2 regions of the Methylobacterium sp. 001424705 genome follow, and region 1 is predicted to be linked to the other one. Evidence: predicted binding sites of a transcription regulator. Region 1 holds the regulator's gene; the other holds the start of a gene.
The links. Region 1 encodes PhoB, which activates phosphate uptake and scavenging genes when phosphate is short. Its sites were predicted from a motif close to TGTCATNNANCTGTCAT; they were not measured.

Region 2: ppk2 (polyphosphate kinase 2) is a predicted target of PhoB. The motif match lies at 5,410-5,426, and genes of this name have one in related genera.

What each region holds. Positions count from the first base shown of each region.
Region 1 is NZ_JCBANU010000024.1:49,163-56,434, forward strand. It holds gene AC6EUL_RS17600 (MFS transporter) at 1-924, shown strand, start outside; gene AC6EUL_RS17605 (SDR family NAD(P)-dependent oxidoreductase) at 999-1,811, shown strand; gene AC6EUL_RS17610 (matrixin family metalloprotease) at 1,904-2,932, shown strand; gene phoB (phosphate regulon transcriptional regulator PhoB) at 2,986-3,690, opposite strand; gene phoU (phosphate signaling complex protein PhoU) at 3,721-4,446, opposite strand; gene pstB (phosphate ABC transporter ATP-binding protein PstB) at 4,532-5,350, opposite strand; gene pstA (phosphate ABC transporter permease PstA) at 5,403-6,293, opposite strand; gene pstC (phosphate ABC transporter permease subunit PstC) at 6,327-7,272, opposite strand, start outside.
Region 2 is NZ_JCBANU010000017.1:41,589-48,860, forward strand. It holds gene AC6EUL_RS13945 (ArgE/DapE family deacylase) at 1-217, opposite strand, end outside; gene AC6EUL_RS13950 (DUF3325 domain-containing protein) at 270-608, opposite strand; gene AC6EUL_RS13955 (PepSY-associated TM helix domain-containing protein) at 605-2,134, opposite strand; gene AC6EUL_RS13960 (iron transporter) at 2,131-2,469, opposite strand; gene minC (septum site-determining protein MinC) at 2,907-3,563, shown strand; gene AC6EUL_RS13970 (enoyl-CoA hydratase/isomerase family protein) at 3,567-4,361, opposite strand; gene ppk2 (polyphosphate kinase 2) at 4,452-5,369, opposite strand; gene AC6EUL_RS13980 (hypothetical protein) at 5,565-5,693, shown strand; gene AC6EUL_RS13985 (ABC-F family ATP-binding cassette domain-containing protein) at 5,778-7,272, opposite strand, start outside.

The DNA.
Region 1 (7,272 bases):
GCCATGGCCTCCGCCGCCGGTCCGACGGTGGCGGCCGCCATCCTGTCGGTGGCGAGCTGGCCCTGGCTGTTCCTGGTCAACCTGCCGGTGGGGCTGATCGCCCTGACGGTGGGGGCCCGCACCCTCCCGGCGACGCCCCGGAACGGCGGGCGCTTCGACCTCCGCAGCGCCCTCCTCAACGCCGTGACCTTCGGGCTCCTCATCATCGGGGTCGACGGCCTCGGCGACCCGGCGACCCGGGGCGTGGCGCTGGCCGAGATCGGGGCGGCCCTGGCGATCGGCGCGGTGTTCGTCCGGACCCAGACCCGGCTGGCGCGCCCGCTCCTGCCCGTCGACCTCCTGCGGATCCCCGCCTTCGCCCTGTCGATGGCGAGCTCGGTCGCCTCCTTCGCGGCCCAGATGATGGCCTACGTCGCCCTGCCCTTCTACTTCCAGGACGTGCTGCACCTCTCCGAGACCCAGACCGGCTTCCTGATGACGCCGTGGCCCCTGGCCATCGCCCTGATGGCCCCGATCTCGGGGCGCCTCGCCGACCGCTACGCCCCGGGGCTGCTCGGCGGCCTCGGCCTCGCCCTGATGGCCACCGGCCTGACGGCGACGGCCCTCCTCCCCGCGGGCGCGTCGCATCCCGACATCGCCTGGCGCCTGACCCTGTGCGGCCTCGGCTTCGGGTTGTTCCAGTCGCCCAACAACAAGGTCATCATCACCAGCGCCCCGCGGGACCGCAGCGGCGGGGCGAGCGGGATGCAGTCCACCGCCCGCCTCACCGGACAATCCTTCGGCGCGGCCCTGGTGGCGGTGATCTTCGGCCTGCACCAGGGCGGCCCGCCGGCCGGGCCGGTGACCGCGACCCTGTGGTGCGCCGTCGCGCTGGCGAGCCTCGGGGCGGTGACCAGCGTCCTGCGGCGCCAGCCCCGCGCCTGACGCATCCGCCGCGATCGCACCAGGGCCCGACCTGCGCGTTGACCCGGATCAGTGCCTCTCCGAAGGACGATCCCATGAACCTCGACCTGTCCGGCAAGCGCGCCCTCGTCAGCGGCTCCACCAGCGGCATCGGCTACGCCATCGCCAAGGCCCTGGGCGAACTCGGCGCCAACGTGGCGATCAACGGGCGGACGCAGGACCGCGTCCGCGACGCCGTCGACCGCCTGAAGCGCGAGACCGGCCGTGCCGGCTTCATCGGGGCGCCCGGGGACGTCGCCAGTCCGGACGGGGCGGCCCGCGTGGTCGCCGGCCTGCCGGACGTCGACATCCTGGTGAACAACACCGGCATCTTCGAGCCGAAGCCGTTCTTCGAGATCCCGGACGAGGACTGGCAGCGGTTCTTCGAGACCAACGTGATGAGCGGCGTGCGCCTGGCGCGGGCCTACACCCCCGGCATGGTCGCGCGCGGCTGGGGCCGGGTGGTCTTCATCTCCAGCGAATCCGGCGTGAACATCCCGGTGGAGATGGTCCATTACGGGATGACGAAGACCGCCCAGCTCGCCGTGGCCCGGGGGCTCGCCGAGACCGTGTCGGGCAGCGGCGTCACCGTGAACAGCGTGCTGCCGGGGCCGACCCTGTCCGAGGGGGTCGCCGATTTCATGAAGAGCATGGCGCAGGGGCAGGACGGCGGAACCGGGGGCGCCGTCGACCTCGACGCCGCCGGCCGCGCCTTCGTGGCCGAGCACCGCCCGACCTCGCTGATCGGCCGCCTCGCCACCGTCGAGGAGGTCGCCAGCATGGTCGCCTACATCTGCAGCCCGGCCGCCAGCGCCACCAGCGGGGCGGCGCTGCGCGTCGATGGCGGCGTGGTGCGCAGCATCGTGTGAGGACGCGCCGCCCCGACGCGTTGCGGCCGGTCCGGTAAGGATTTCGCAACCTCTGCCGCCGACCCTGGCCCGAACGCACGGGAGGGCGGCCGATGGGGGATTATGCGCTGGAAGGTCCGCGCTGGGGAACGGGCGCGGCAGGCACGGGCGGCGGCACCGTCACCTGGGCCGTCGACGGCACGATCCCCACCGGCTTCGTGAGCCTCCTCCAGGCCGCCTTCGCCACCTGGGCCGCCGCCGCCGACATCGCCTTCCAGCAGGTGGCCGCGACGGCCAACGCCCAGATCGACTTCACCCTCGGGGGGATCGACGGGCTCGGCAAGACCCTGGGCTACGCCACCTATTCCTACAGCGGCCAGCGCATGCAGTCCGCGGAGGTGACCTTCGACAGCGGCGAGGGCTGGCACGCCTCCGGCGCCCGCATCGTCGGCACCCAGAACGTGGATTTCTCCCTGGTGGCGCTGCACGAGATCGGCCACGCGCTCGGCCTCGACCATTACGACGCCAAGCCCGAGGTGATGAACGCCATCCTCGACAGGGGCATCACGACCCTGGCGGCCGGCGACATCGCCGGGATCCAGGCCCTGTACGGTGCGCCGCCCGCCCCGGTGGTGGCCGCGGCGGCACAGACGAGCCCGGTCGCCGGCACCGCCGTCACGGCGGTCTATCGGTTCTACGACACCCATACGGGGGATCACTTCTACACCACGAGCACGGCCGAGAAGGCGCAGATCGAAAAGACGCTGCCGTGGTTCACCTACGAGGGCACCCCGTGGGCGGCCCCGGCCCAGGGCGCCGACACGGTGGACGTGTTCCGGTTCTTCGACACGGCCTCGAACGCCCACTTCTTCACGACGAGCGTCGCCGAGCGGGACCAGGTCCTCAAGACGGCGCCGACCTACACGTACGAGGGCGTGGCCTTCGAGGCCTACGCGGATGCGGGCGCCCCCGGCGGCCTGACCCTGGAGCGCTTCTACAACACCCAGACCGGCCAGCATCACTTCGCCGGCAGTGCCGAGGAAGCCAACGGCATCAACCACGGCGCCGCCGGTCCGGGCTGGGTCGACGAGGGCAAGGCCTTCACCGTCCACCTGCCCACCGATGCGATGATCTTCGCCTAGGCGGCGGGCCCGGCTATCCGCCTGACGGCTGGGCCGGCGCGCCTCGGGATCGGCTACTCGGCCTCGGCCTCGAACATCTCGTCGAAGGAGTAGCCCGAGCCGCGGACCGTGCGGATCGGGTCGCTCTGGCGCGGGCGGTTCAGGGCCTTGCGCAGGCGCCCGACATGGACGTCGACCGTGCGCTCGTCGATGTAGACGTCGTGGCCCCAGACGCCGTCGAGGAGCTGCTCGCGCGAGAACACCCGGCCGGGGCTCTGCATCAGGAATTCGAGGAGCTTGAACTCGGTCGGCCCGAGATGGATCTCGCGGCCTTCCCGGCGGATGCGGTGGCTGACCCGGTCGAGCTCGATGTCGCCGGCCACCAGCAGGTTGGCGACGTGGGCCGGCTTGGCCCGGCGCAGCAGGGCGCGGACCCGGGCGAGGAGCTCCGGCACCGAGAACGGCTTCACGATGTAGTCGTCGGCGCCCGTTCCGAGGCCCCGGATGCGGTCGCCCTCCTCGCCCCGCGCCGTGAGCATGATGACCGGCAGCCGCTCGGTCTCGCGCCGGGCGCGGATGCGGCGGCAGAGCTCGATCCCCGACAGGGCCGGCAGCATCCAGTCGAGCAGGACGAGGTCGGGCACCTGCTCCTGCAGGCGCAGGTCCGCCTCGTCGCCGCGGGCGGCCGAGTCGACGATGAACCCCTCGGCCTCGAGGTTGTAGCGGAGGAGGAGGGTCAGGGCCTCCTCGTCCTCGACGATCAGGATACGCGTACTCATCGTGCGCTTTCGATCAGACCGGCACGGGGGTCAGGCCGCGCCGGGCATGTCCACGGTGGCGTAGTTGGACGCGTCGTTCTTCGGGCGCTCGCGCTCGGCCAGGAGGTTCTCGCCGGTGACGAGGTAGTGGATCGTCTCGGCGATGTTGGTGGTGTGGTCGCCGATGCGCTCGATGTTCTTGGCCACGAACAGGAGATGCGTGCAGAACGAGATGTTGCGCGGGTCCTCCATCATGTAGGTCAGGAGCTCGCGGAACAGGGAATTGTAGAGGGCATCGATGGCGTCGTCGCGCTCCCAGACGTCGAGGGCCGCCTTGGTGTCGCGGCTGGCATAGGCGTCGAGGACGTCCTTGAGCTGCTCCTGCACCAGGTCGCTCATGTGCTGGACGCCGATGACGATCTTCTGCGGCTGGATCTGGTCGGCGATCGCCACGACGCGCTTGGCGACGTTCTTGGCGAGGTCGCCGATGCGTTCGAGATCGTTCGACACGCGGATCGCCGTCACGGTCTCGCGCAGGTCGATGGCCAGGGGCTGGCGCCGGGCGATGAGCAGGATCGCCCGCTCCTCGATCTCGCGCTGGAGGGTGTCGAGGCGGGCGTCGGCGGCGATCACCGCCTGGGCCAGGGGCGCGTCCCGGCGCACCAGGGCCTCGCCGGCCTCGGTCATCATCTTCTCGGCGATGCCGCCCATCTCGGAGATCGAGCGGCGCAGGTCCTCGAGGTCCGTATCGTAGGATTTGACGATGTGGTCGGGCATGGGGTTCGCTCCTCGATCGGGCCCGCCTGTCGGGGCCCGCCCTGGCGGTGATGGGGGACGCGGGCCGAGACCGGCCGGCGGAGGATCAGCCGAAGCGGCCGGTGATGTAGTCCTGCGTCTGGCGCTTTTCCGGATTCATGAAGATGCGCGTGGTGGGCCCGAACTCCACCAGTTCGCCGAGATACATGAAGGCGGTGAACTGCGAGATGCGCGCCGCCTGCTGCATGTTGTGCGTGACGATGACGATGGTGAATTCCGAACGCAGCTGCTCGATCAGCTCCTCGATGCGGCCCGTCGAGATCGGGTCGAGGGCCGAGGTCGGCTCGTCGAACAGGATCACCTCGGGGCGCTGGGCCACCGTGCGGGCGATGCAGAGGCGCTGCTGCTGGCCGCCCGAGAGGCCCATGCCGGATTGCCTGAGCTTGTCCTTCACCTCGTCCCAGAGGGCGGCCTTGCGCAGGGATTCCTCGACGCGCATGTCGAGGTCGGCCTTGGGCAGCTTCTCGTAGAGGCGCAGGCCGAAGGCGACGTTGTCGTAGATCGACATCGGGAACGGGGTCGGCTTCTGGAATACCATGCCGATGCGCGAGCGCAGCTCGTTCAGGTCGACCCCGGAATCCAGGACGTTCTGGCCGTCGAGGAGGATCTCCCCTTCCGCGCGCTGGTCCGGATACAGGCTGTAGATCCGGTTGAAGGTGCGCAGCAGGGTGGACTTCCCGCAGCCCGACGGGCCGATCAGCGCCGTGACCTGGCGGTCGTGGAAGTTGAGGTTGACCGACTTCAGGCCGTGGAAGCTGCCGTAGTAGAAATTCAGGTCCTTGACGGCGATGCGGACCGGTGAGGACTCGTCGGCCTTGTGGCGTCCGGTGAGCTGCGCGGACGTGATCCCGGGGGCGGCGTTCATCGGTTCAAGATCCTATCGGGCGAAGCGGCGGGGACAGGCGGCGCGCGGGTGGTCAGCGCGACCGCTCGGTCTTGATGACGAAGCGGGCCACGATCGACAGGGCGAGGATCGTGACGGTGATGAGGAGGGCGCCGGCCCAGGCGAGCTGCTGCCAGTTCGGATAGGGCGAGAGGGCGAACTGGTAGATCATCACGGGCAGGTTCGGCACGCCGCCCATCAGGTTGGGGGCGAACCAGCTGTTGTTGTTGAGCGCGGTGAAGAGCAGCGGCGCGGTCTCGCCGGCGATGCGGGCCAGGGCCAGGATGATGCCGGTGACGATGCCGGCGCTGGCGCCGCGCCAGGTGATGCTCCGGATGACGATGGAGGGCGGGGCGCCCAGCGCGGCGCCGGCCTCGCGCAGGGTCGAGGGCACGAGGCGCAGCATGTCCTCGGTGGTGCGCACGATCACCGGGGTGGCGATGATGGCCAGCGCCACCGCGCCGGCCCAGCCGGAATAGGAGCCCATGGGGCGCACCATCAGCGTGTAGACGAACAGGCCTATGAGGATCGAGGGCGCCGAGAGCAGGATGTCGTTGAGGAAGCGGATGACGTCGGCGATCTTCGAGTTGCGGCCGTACTCGGCCAGGAACGTCCCCGCCATCACGCCGACGGGCGTCGCCACCAGGATGGCCAGGAGGGTCATCACCAGGCTGCCGAGGATCGCGTTGGCGATGCCGCCGCCCTCGGAACCGGGCCCCGGCGTCGGGGCGGTGAAGAGGGTCGGCGAGACGCCCTTGATGCCCTCGACCACCAGCATGAACAGGATCGAGCCGAGCACGACGATGCCCACCAGCGTGGCGATCGTGCTCGCCAGGATCAGGATCCGGTCGGCGACCCGGCGGCCGGGCCGGACCCGGCTGATCCGGGCCGGGGCGGCGGTGGTGAGGGGGTTCGCGGCGTCCATGATGCGGCTCCTGACGACTCGGTGAGGCTGGCCTCAGGCGACCTTCGCGCGGCGGGTGAGGAGGCGCGCGACGATCAGGACGAAGAAGGTGATGACGAAGAGGATGCAGCCGAGGGCCATCAGGGCGTTCAGCTGCATGCCGTCGGCCTCGTTGAACTCGTTGGCGATGCGCGAGGCGATGGTGGAGCCCGGGTCGAAGACCGAGCCCGAGAGGCGGTTGGCGTTGCCGATGACGAAGGTCACCGCCATGGTCTCGCCGAGCGCCCGGCCGAGGCCCAGCATGATGGCCCCGATGATGGAGACCGAGGCCTGGGGCACCAGCACGTGGCGCACCACCTCCCAGGTGGTGCAGCCGATGCCGTAGGCGCTCTCCCGCAGCACCGTCGGGATCTGGTCGAGCATGTCGCGGGTGATCGAGGCCACGAAGGGCACGATCATGATGGCCAGGATGATGCCCGCGGTGAGGATGCCGACGCCCGAGGGGACGCGGGCATAGAACAGGGTGCCGACGATCGGCATGCCCTCGACGAGGTTCGACACCGGCACCTGCACGAAGCGGGCGAAGAGCGGGGCGAACACGAACAGGCCCCACATGCCGTAGATGATGCTCGGCACCGAGGCGAGGAGCTCGATGGTCATCGAGACGGGCTTGCGGGCCCAGCCGGGGCAGAGCTGCGTCAGGTAGACGGCGATGCCGAGCGAGAGCGGCACGCCGATCAGCAGGGCGAGGACGGCCGAGGCCAGGGTCCCGACGATGGCCACGAGGCCGCCGTACTGCTCCTGCCCGATGTTCCAGACGCTGGAGGTGATGAAGCCGAGGCCGAATTCCTGGAAGGCCGGCCAGGCGCCGTACGCGATGGAGGCCAGGATGCCGGCCAGAAACAGGAGCACCAGGATCGCCGCGCCGTAGGAGGCAGCGCGGAACAGGCTGTCGCCGAGGCCGCCGGGCGTCTTGCGGGCCGCGGCGCGGCCCCGCGTC
Region 2 (7,272 bases), on a different contig from region 1:
CGCCCGGATGGGCGGCAAGGGCGGCCCCGTCCATGGTGAAGCGGTCGATGGCATAGCCGCGGGCGCGGAAGGCCCGGAAGACGAAATCCTGGATCGCGTGCTCCGCGCCCCGCGTCGACCCGAACCGCACCAGGGCCTGGGTGTGGGCGACCTGCTCGGGAAATCCTGCCGCGACGGCCTCGGCGATGCGGGCGGCAAGAGCGGGATCGAGGGGCATCGGCGCTCCGGCGCTGGCGAGGGGTGCGGCCAGGATAGCGGTGCCGGCCGGTTCAGGCGAGCAGCGCCGCCGCCAGCGCCACGGGCAGGGCAAGCAGGGCCGCCGGGCGGATCCAGGCCGGGCGGTAGGACACCAGCCCGACCACCAGGAGCGCCGCGCCGGTGAGCGAGCCGATCCACTGCACAGGGCCGAAATTCCAGTCCGAGGTGACCACGGCGGCCGCGAAGGAGGCCGCGATGGCGGCCCAGCCGGCGAGCCGCAGCGCCCCGGCGCGGGTCCGCGTCTGGCTGCGCCCGGCGATGGCCCGGTGGTGGCGGTCCATGGCGAGGCAGAGGGCCGCCAGCCCGGCGAAGCTGAGGGCGAGGTTGAGGGCGATGGAGAGCGGCGTCATGCTTCCGCGAAACCTTCGGGCACCCGGGCCGGACCGGGGCGTGCGGCCTGCCGGCGCGCCTCGTAGTCGGAAACCTTGCGCGCCCCGAGGGCCAGGGCGAGGCCCAGCCCCAGCATGGCGGCGTCGAAGGCCAGGAAATCCAGGCCGCGATCCGTGGTCAGCGCGCCGACCACCGGCACGGCGCCGAACAGGAAGCCGGCGGCGAGGCCCAGCTCGGTCCAGGCCCTGCGGTGCGGGCGAAGCAGGGACACGAAGGCAGCCAGCGCCCAGGCACCGAAGAAGACGCTTCCCTCCCAGGTCGCCCGGTGGGCGAGGTCGACGGGCAGCAGCCGGTTGCCGAGGAGAAACGCCGCCATGCCGATGGGCAGGCCGAGGATCGTCCCGAGGTTGAGGCCGCGCACCAGGCGCAGGCCGAAGCCCGGCGCCTCGCCCGCCTTCGGCGCCCGGGCGACGGTCCAGAGGACGAGGCCCGTGGCGATGGTGGCCGAGCCGAGCAGCCCGCAGAGGAAGAACAGTGCCCGCAGGGCCGTGCTGGCGAAATGCGCCTCGTGCAGGCCCATGAAGCTGGTGAAGACCTGGGCGGCCGGCTTCAAGGGCTCGACCCGCTCGACGACGGTCCCGGAGGTGGCGTCGAAGGCGATCTGCGGATGCTGGTGGGCGAGGCCGTGGGGCTCCTCGAAGACGGCGACCACGGTGGCGTTGGCATCGCCCGGATTGTTGACGATGACCATCTCAAGGGGTTCCGACACCTCGCCCTGGGCCCGGGCCAGCAGCGGCGCCAGCGGCACGGCCTCGCCGGGTCGGCCGGCGGCCGGGCGCCAGGTCGTGGTCTGGGCCGCCTCGACGTAGAAGCGCAGGTCGTCGCCCTTATAGGCCGCCGTCACGCCCCAGGGCATGTACATCACGCCGAGGGTCACGATCCCCGTATAGGTGATCATCAGGTGGAACGGCAGGGCGAGGACGCCGGTGACGTTGTGGGCGTCGAGCCAGCCGCGCTGGGCCGACTTGTCCCGCCGGAAGGTGAAGAAATCGGCGAAGATGCGCCGATGCGTGACGATGCCGGAGATCAGGGCGATGAGAAGAATCATCGCCGCGGCGCCGACGATCCAGCGGCCGAGGACCGGCATCATCTGGAGCTCGTAATGAAAGCGATAGAAGAAGTCGCCGCCCTGGGTGTCGCGTGCCTTGGTGGGCGCGCCGGTCTCGACGTCGAGCATGGCCTGCCCGAGGGGAGCCTCCAGGCTGTCCATCCAGTAGACGGCGATCATCGGCCGGTCCGGCTGCGGCACGGAGACGTACCAGGCCATGGCCTTCGGCGCATGGGCCTTCAGGTAGGCAACGCCGCGCTCGGCGGCCGGAACCGGATCGGAGGGACCGGCGTGCAACTCCGGGCGCATCCAGAGCGAGAGGTCTGCGCGGTAATAGGTGGCGGTGCCGGTGACGAACACGGCGAACATCACCCACCCGGTGACGAGCCCGGCCCAGGTGTGGAGCCAGGCCATCGACTGGCGAAATCCCTGTCTCATGCGGGCGGTCCCATCGCGACGCCGTCGAGGGCCAGCCAGAGGCCGAGGCCCACCAGCGCGATCGGAAGCCCGAGGCCCAGAGCGGCGCGCAGCAGGGTCCGGGCGGCGAAGACCCAGATCACGGCGCCGGCCAGGATGGCGAAGCTGATTAGGGTCGCGGTGGCCACCGCCTCGGAGCGCACCATCGGCAGGGTCAGCGACAGGAACGCCGTCGCGAGCCCGGCCAGGGCGTATCCGCCGAAGGCCGCCAGCCCCACGCGTGCCGCCACCACGGAGCGGTAGCGGCAGCCACGTCGCAAGCGGGCCCTGTCGAGGGGACCGGAAATCTCCGTCACGGGCAAACCCTTCGAGACTTACACGGGCGAGACCGGTGCGGAGACAGGCCCCGCAACGGCAGGCAAGATCGGCAATCCCGGCCGGGACAAAACGCCGACCGAGTCCCCAACGCGTGAGGATCACCCCCGCTATAGCGATCCTGGTCTTGGGCTCGCAAACCCTATGTTATGGAATCATTCCAATTCGACTTTGGGATGCTGCGTCGCGCCTGCGGCAACGTCGCGGTTCGCGCGCCGGCGTGACGGCGCGCAGGACGGTGGCGGCGCGCGGAATTCGTGTTGACGGGCCGCAGGTCGCGCCCTGTGCAACCGGACCGCGGGTTAGGATAAGGTGACGGCGAGCGTCCGCTTCCCGCCCATACCGCCCGAGAACAAGACACCCGATCGTGACCGCAAGCTCCCCCCGTCCCCCGATCCGCTTCCGCGGCCGCTCGTTCATGGCCCTGGTGCTCGCCCCGGTGCTGCCCGTCTCGGACTGGCTCGACGAGCTCGACGCGCTGGCCCGGCGCTCGCCGGCCTTCTTCGTGGGTCGCCCCGTCATCCTCGACGTGGCCGGGCTCGGGCTCGAGCGGGAGGCCCTCGTCGCCCTGGTGACCGACCTCGCCGCCCGCGACGTGGCCGTGATGGGCATCGAGGGGGCCGATCCGGGCCAGCTCGGGGCCGGCCTGCCCCCGCCCCCGGCGGGCGGGCGCCCGGTCGATGCGGTCCCGACCCCGGAAGCGACGGCGGATGCCGCGCCGGTCGTGCCGTCCGCGCCGGCTCCGTTCCGCTCGCTGATCCTCGATGCGCCCGTCCGCTCCGGGCAGACGATCCTGCACCTGGAGGGCGACATCACCGTGATGGGCTCTGTGGCCTCCGGGGCCGAGGTGATCGCGGGCGGCTCGCTCCACGTCTACGGCGCCCTGCGCGGCCGGGCGATCGCAGGGGCGGCCGGCAACCCGGAGGCGCGCATCACCTGCCGCCGGTTCGAGCCGGAACTCATCGCCATCGACGGGCTCTACCGCACCGCCGACGACCTCGGCCCGGTCCAGCGCGGGTTGCCCGCCCAGGTCCGTCTCGAGGGCGACGCCATCAAGGTGGCCGGTCTGGACTAGGCCCTACCGGCCCGTCCAGGCCGGGGGACGCTTGGCGAGGAACGCCTCCATGCCCTCGCGAAAATCCGCGCTTGTGTAGCAGAGGCGGATCAGGTCGTCGCCGGGACGCTCGTCGCCCGCATCGTCCGCGTCCTGAAGGCGGCGCAGGCCCTCCTTGGTCGCCCGCAGGGTGAGCGGCGCGTGACCGGCCACCAGGGTCGCGAGCTCCGTGGCGCGGGCCGCCAGGGCCTCGGCATCGGCCACGACCTCGCCGACGAGCCCGATGGCCAGGGCCTCCTCGGCCCCGACGAGGCGGGCGGTGAAGATCATGTCCTTGACCCGCGCCGGCCCGATCAGGGCGGAGAGCCGCCGCAGGTTGCCCAGCGAGAGGCAGTTGCCCAGGGTCCGGGCGATGGGAAAGCCCAGGCGGGCGTCGCGGGTGGCCAGCCGCAGGTCGCAGGCCGCCGCGATGGCAGCGCCTCCGCCCGTGCAGGCGCCGGCGATCGCCGCGATGGTGGGCACGGACAGGCGCTCCAGCGCGCCCATCACCCGGTCCATGAAGCGCTCGTAGTCGATCGCGTCCTGCGCGCTCGTGAAGCTCCGGAACTGGGCGATGTCGGTGCCGGCCGCGAAGGCCTTCTCGCCCGCACCCGTGATGACCAGGGCCTTGACGCTCCCGTCCGCCTCGAGGCGCGCACAGGCGTCGATCAGGCCCTGGTACATCCCGAAGGTGAGCGCGTTGCGCGCCTGCGGCCGGTTGAGGGTGAGACGCGCGATGCCGCCCTCGACCGTGAAGAGGAGTTCGTCGATCTGGGTCATGCGGGGTCCCTGGGCGCCGGGCGCGGATGCGTGCCCCTTCCTCTCGCCCATCGGGGCCGGGCGGAGCAAGCGGCCGGCCCCCTTCCCGCCTCAGAACACGGACGGCACGAACATTCCGGGCGGCACCGGGTGGCGGGTGTAGTCGTCGTGGCGCTCGCGGTCCGGCAGGTGCACGGGCGGATGCGCGACGTCGCCGTAGGGGATCTGCGTCAGGAGGTGGCTGATGCAGTTGAGGCGGGCGCGCTTCTTGTCGACCGCCTCGACCACCCACCAGGGCGCCTCGGGGATGTGCGTCCGGGCCAGCATGTCCTCCTTCGCCTTGGTGTAGTCCTCCCAGCGGCGGCGGGACTGCACGTCCATCGGCGAGAGCTTCCACTGCTTCAGCGGATCGTGGATGCGCATCTGGAAGCGGAAGGCCTGCTCCTCGTCGGTGATCGAGAACCAGTACTTGAGCACGATGATCCCGGAGCGGGTCAGCATGCGCTCGAATTCGGGCACGGAGCGGAAGAATTCCTCCACCTCGTCGGGCGAGCAGAACCCCATCACGCGCTCGACGCCGGCGCGGTTGTACCAGGAGCGGTCGAACAGCACGATCTCGCCGCCGGCCGGCAGGTGGGTGACGTAACGCTGAAAGTACCACTGGGTGCGCTCGCGCTCGTTCGGGGCGGGCAGCGCCGTGACGCGGCAGACGCGCGGGTTGAGCCGTTGGGTGATGCGCTTGATCACGCCGCCCTTGCCGGCGGAGTCGCGGCCCTCGAAGATCACCACGACGCGCAGCTTGTGGGCCTGGACCCAGTCCTGCAGGCGCACCAGCTCGTGCTGCAGGCGGAACAGCTCGCGGAAATAGACCTTGCGGTCGAGGCCGGGCGGACGGGCGGGCTGCCCGAGTCCGTCGGCCAGGCGCTCGAGGCGCTCGTCCTCCATCTCGAGCTCGAGTTCCTCATCGAAATCGTCGGCGACCTCCCGGCGGATCGCCTCGATCTGCGCTGCCCGCTGTCCGCCGTCCATGTGGAAGCCCCGTCCCCGCCGAATTGCCGGCCGCGCTTAGACCACGGCATCATGACAGGCTTGATACGACGTGAGGGGCCGGCGACGGTCCGAGGGAACGGGGACCGCACATCGCGGGTTGAACGACAAGCTGCGCCATTTCGCGGGCCGCGAGCCCGGCTCGCCCGGCGCCCCACACATCTAGAGGGTCCACCCATGAGCCTGATCGGACGCATCGTCACCAAGCTTCTCGGCAACGAGGATCGTCCCGTGGTCCGCGACGACCGCAACTACGATTCCGGCACGCCGCTCGGCCGCCTGGTGACCAAGATCCTGCGGAAGTAAGAGCGCTCTCCGGGCGGCCGAGGCCGCCCGGTTTCCAAAGCCCTGGGCGGCTGAGTCCGCCCGGCTCCGGACTGTTCTCGCGGCTCAGGCCGCCCGGCGCTTGGCCTTCTTCTCGCGTCCCTGGCCCGGCGCACGCTGGCCGGCCCGGGTCCGGTCGAGCACGAATTTCGCGTAATCGTCCATGTCGCCCGCAAAGGGCTTGACCGTGTTGTCGGCCGCCAGCCACAGTCGATCCGCCACCAGCTCCATCAGCGAGCGGTCGTGGGTGATGAGGATGACCGCCCCGCCGTAATCGTTCAGCGCGTCGAGGAGCGCCCTCCGGCTGTCGATGTCGAGATGGTTGGTCGGTTCGTCGAGGATGAGCAGGTGCGGCGCCTGCATCGCCACGAGGTTGAGCAGCAGGCGCGCCCGCTCGCCGCCCGAGAGCGCGTCCACCGTCGTCTCCTGCTTGTCGAAGGCAAGGCCGAAGCTTGCGAGCTTGGCGCGCCGGGCCGACTCGCTGTCGTCGGGGCGCTCGCGCCGGATGATCGCGAGCGGCGTGTCCTTCGGGTCGAGGGCCTCGATCTGGTGCTGGTGGAACCAGCCGACCTGCACGCGCCCTTCCCGCACCATGCGCCCGTCCCGCACCGCGAGGGCGCCCGCCGCCATCTTGGCGAAGGTCGACTTGCCCGCGCCGTTGACCCCCAGCAATCCGATGCGGTCGTCGACGTCGAGGGTCAGGTTGAGGTCGCGCAGCACCGGCGCGTCGTCGCCATACGCGATGGTGGCGTCGGTGAGGTGCATCAGGGGCGGAGCCAGCGGCCGCTTCGGCGAGGGCAGGTGGAACGGTGCCACGTGCTCCTCGATGGTGGTGGCGATCGGCTCCAGCTTGGCGAGGCGCTTGACGCGGGACTGCGCCTGGGCGGCCTTCGAGGCCTTCGCCTTGAAACGATCGATGAAGCTCTGCAGGTGCGCGCGCTCCGCCTCCTGCTTCTGCTTGGTCGAGGCCTGGAGACGGGCCTTCTCGGCCCGGCGCTTCTCGAAGTCGTCGTAGCCGCCGGTGTAGAGTTCGAGCTTGCCGCCGGCCACGTGCAGGATCGCGTCCACCGAGTTGTTCAGGAGCTCGCGGTCGTGGCTGATGATCAGGGCCGAGTGCGGGTAGCGCTTCAGGCGCGCCTCCAGCCAGAGGGCGCCCTCGAGATCGAGGTAGTTGGTGGGCTCGTCGAGGAGCAGCATGTCCGGCTCGGCGAAGAGCGCGGCGGCCAGGGCCACGCGCATGCGCCAGCCGCCGGAGAATTCCGCCATCGGCCGGGTGAGGTCCTCCACGGAGAAGCCGAGGCCGGCGAGGATCTCGCCGGCGCGCGCCGGGGCCCGGTCGGCGTCGATCTCGATGAGGCGGGCATAGATCTCGCCCAGGCGCTCGGGCGCGGCGGTCTCGAGCTCGGCGTTCAGGGCCTCGCGCTCCACGTCGGCGGCCAGGATCGTATCGATCAGGCTGACGGGGGTCGCGGGGTGTTCCTGATCGACGGAGGCGACGCGGGCGGTCTTCGGCAGCAGGATGGCGCCCCCGTCCGGCTGCAGTTCACCCAGGATGATCTTG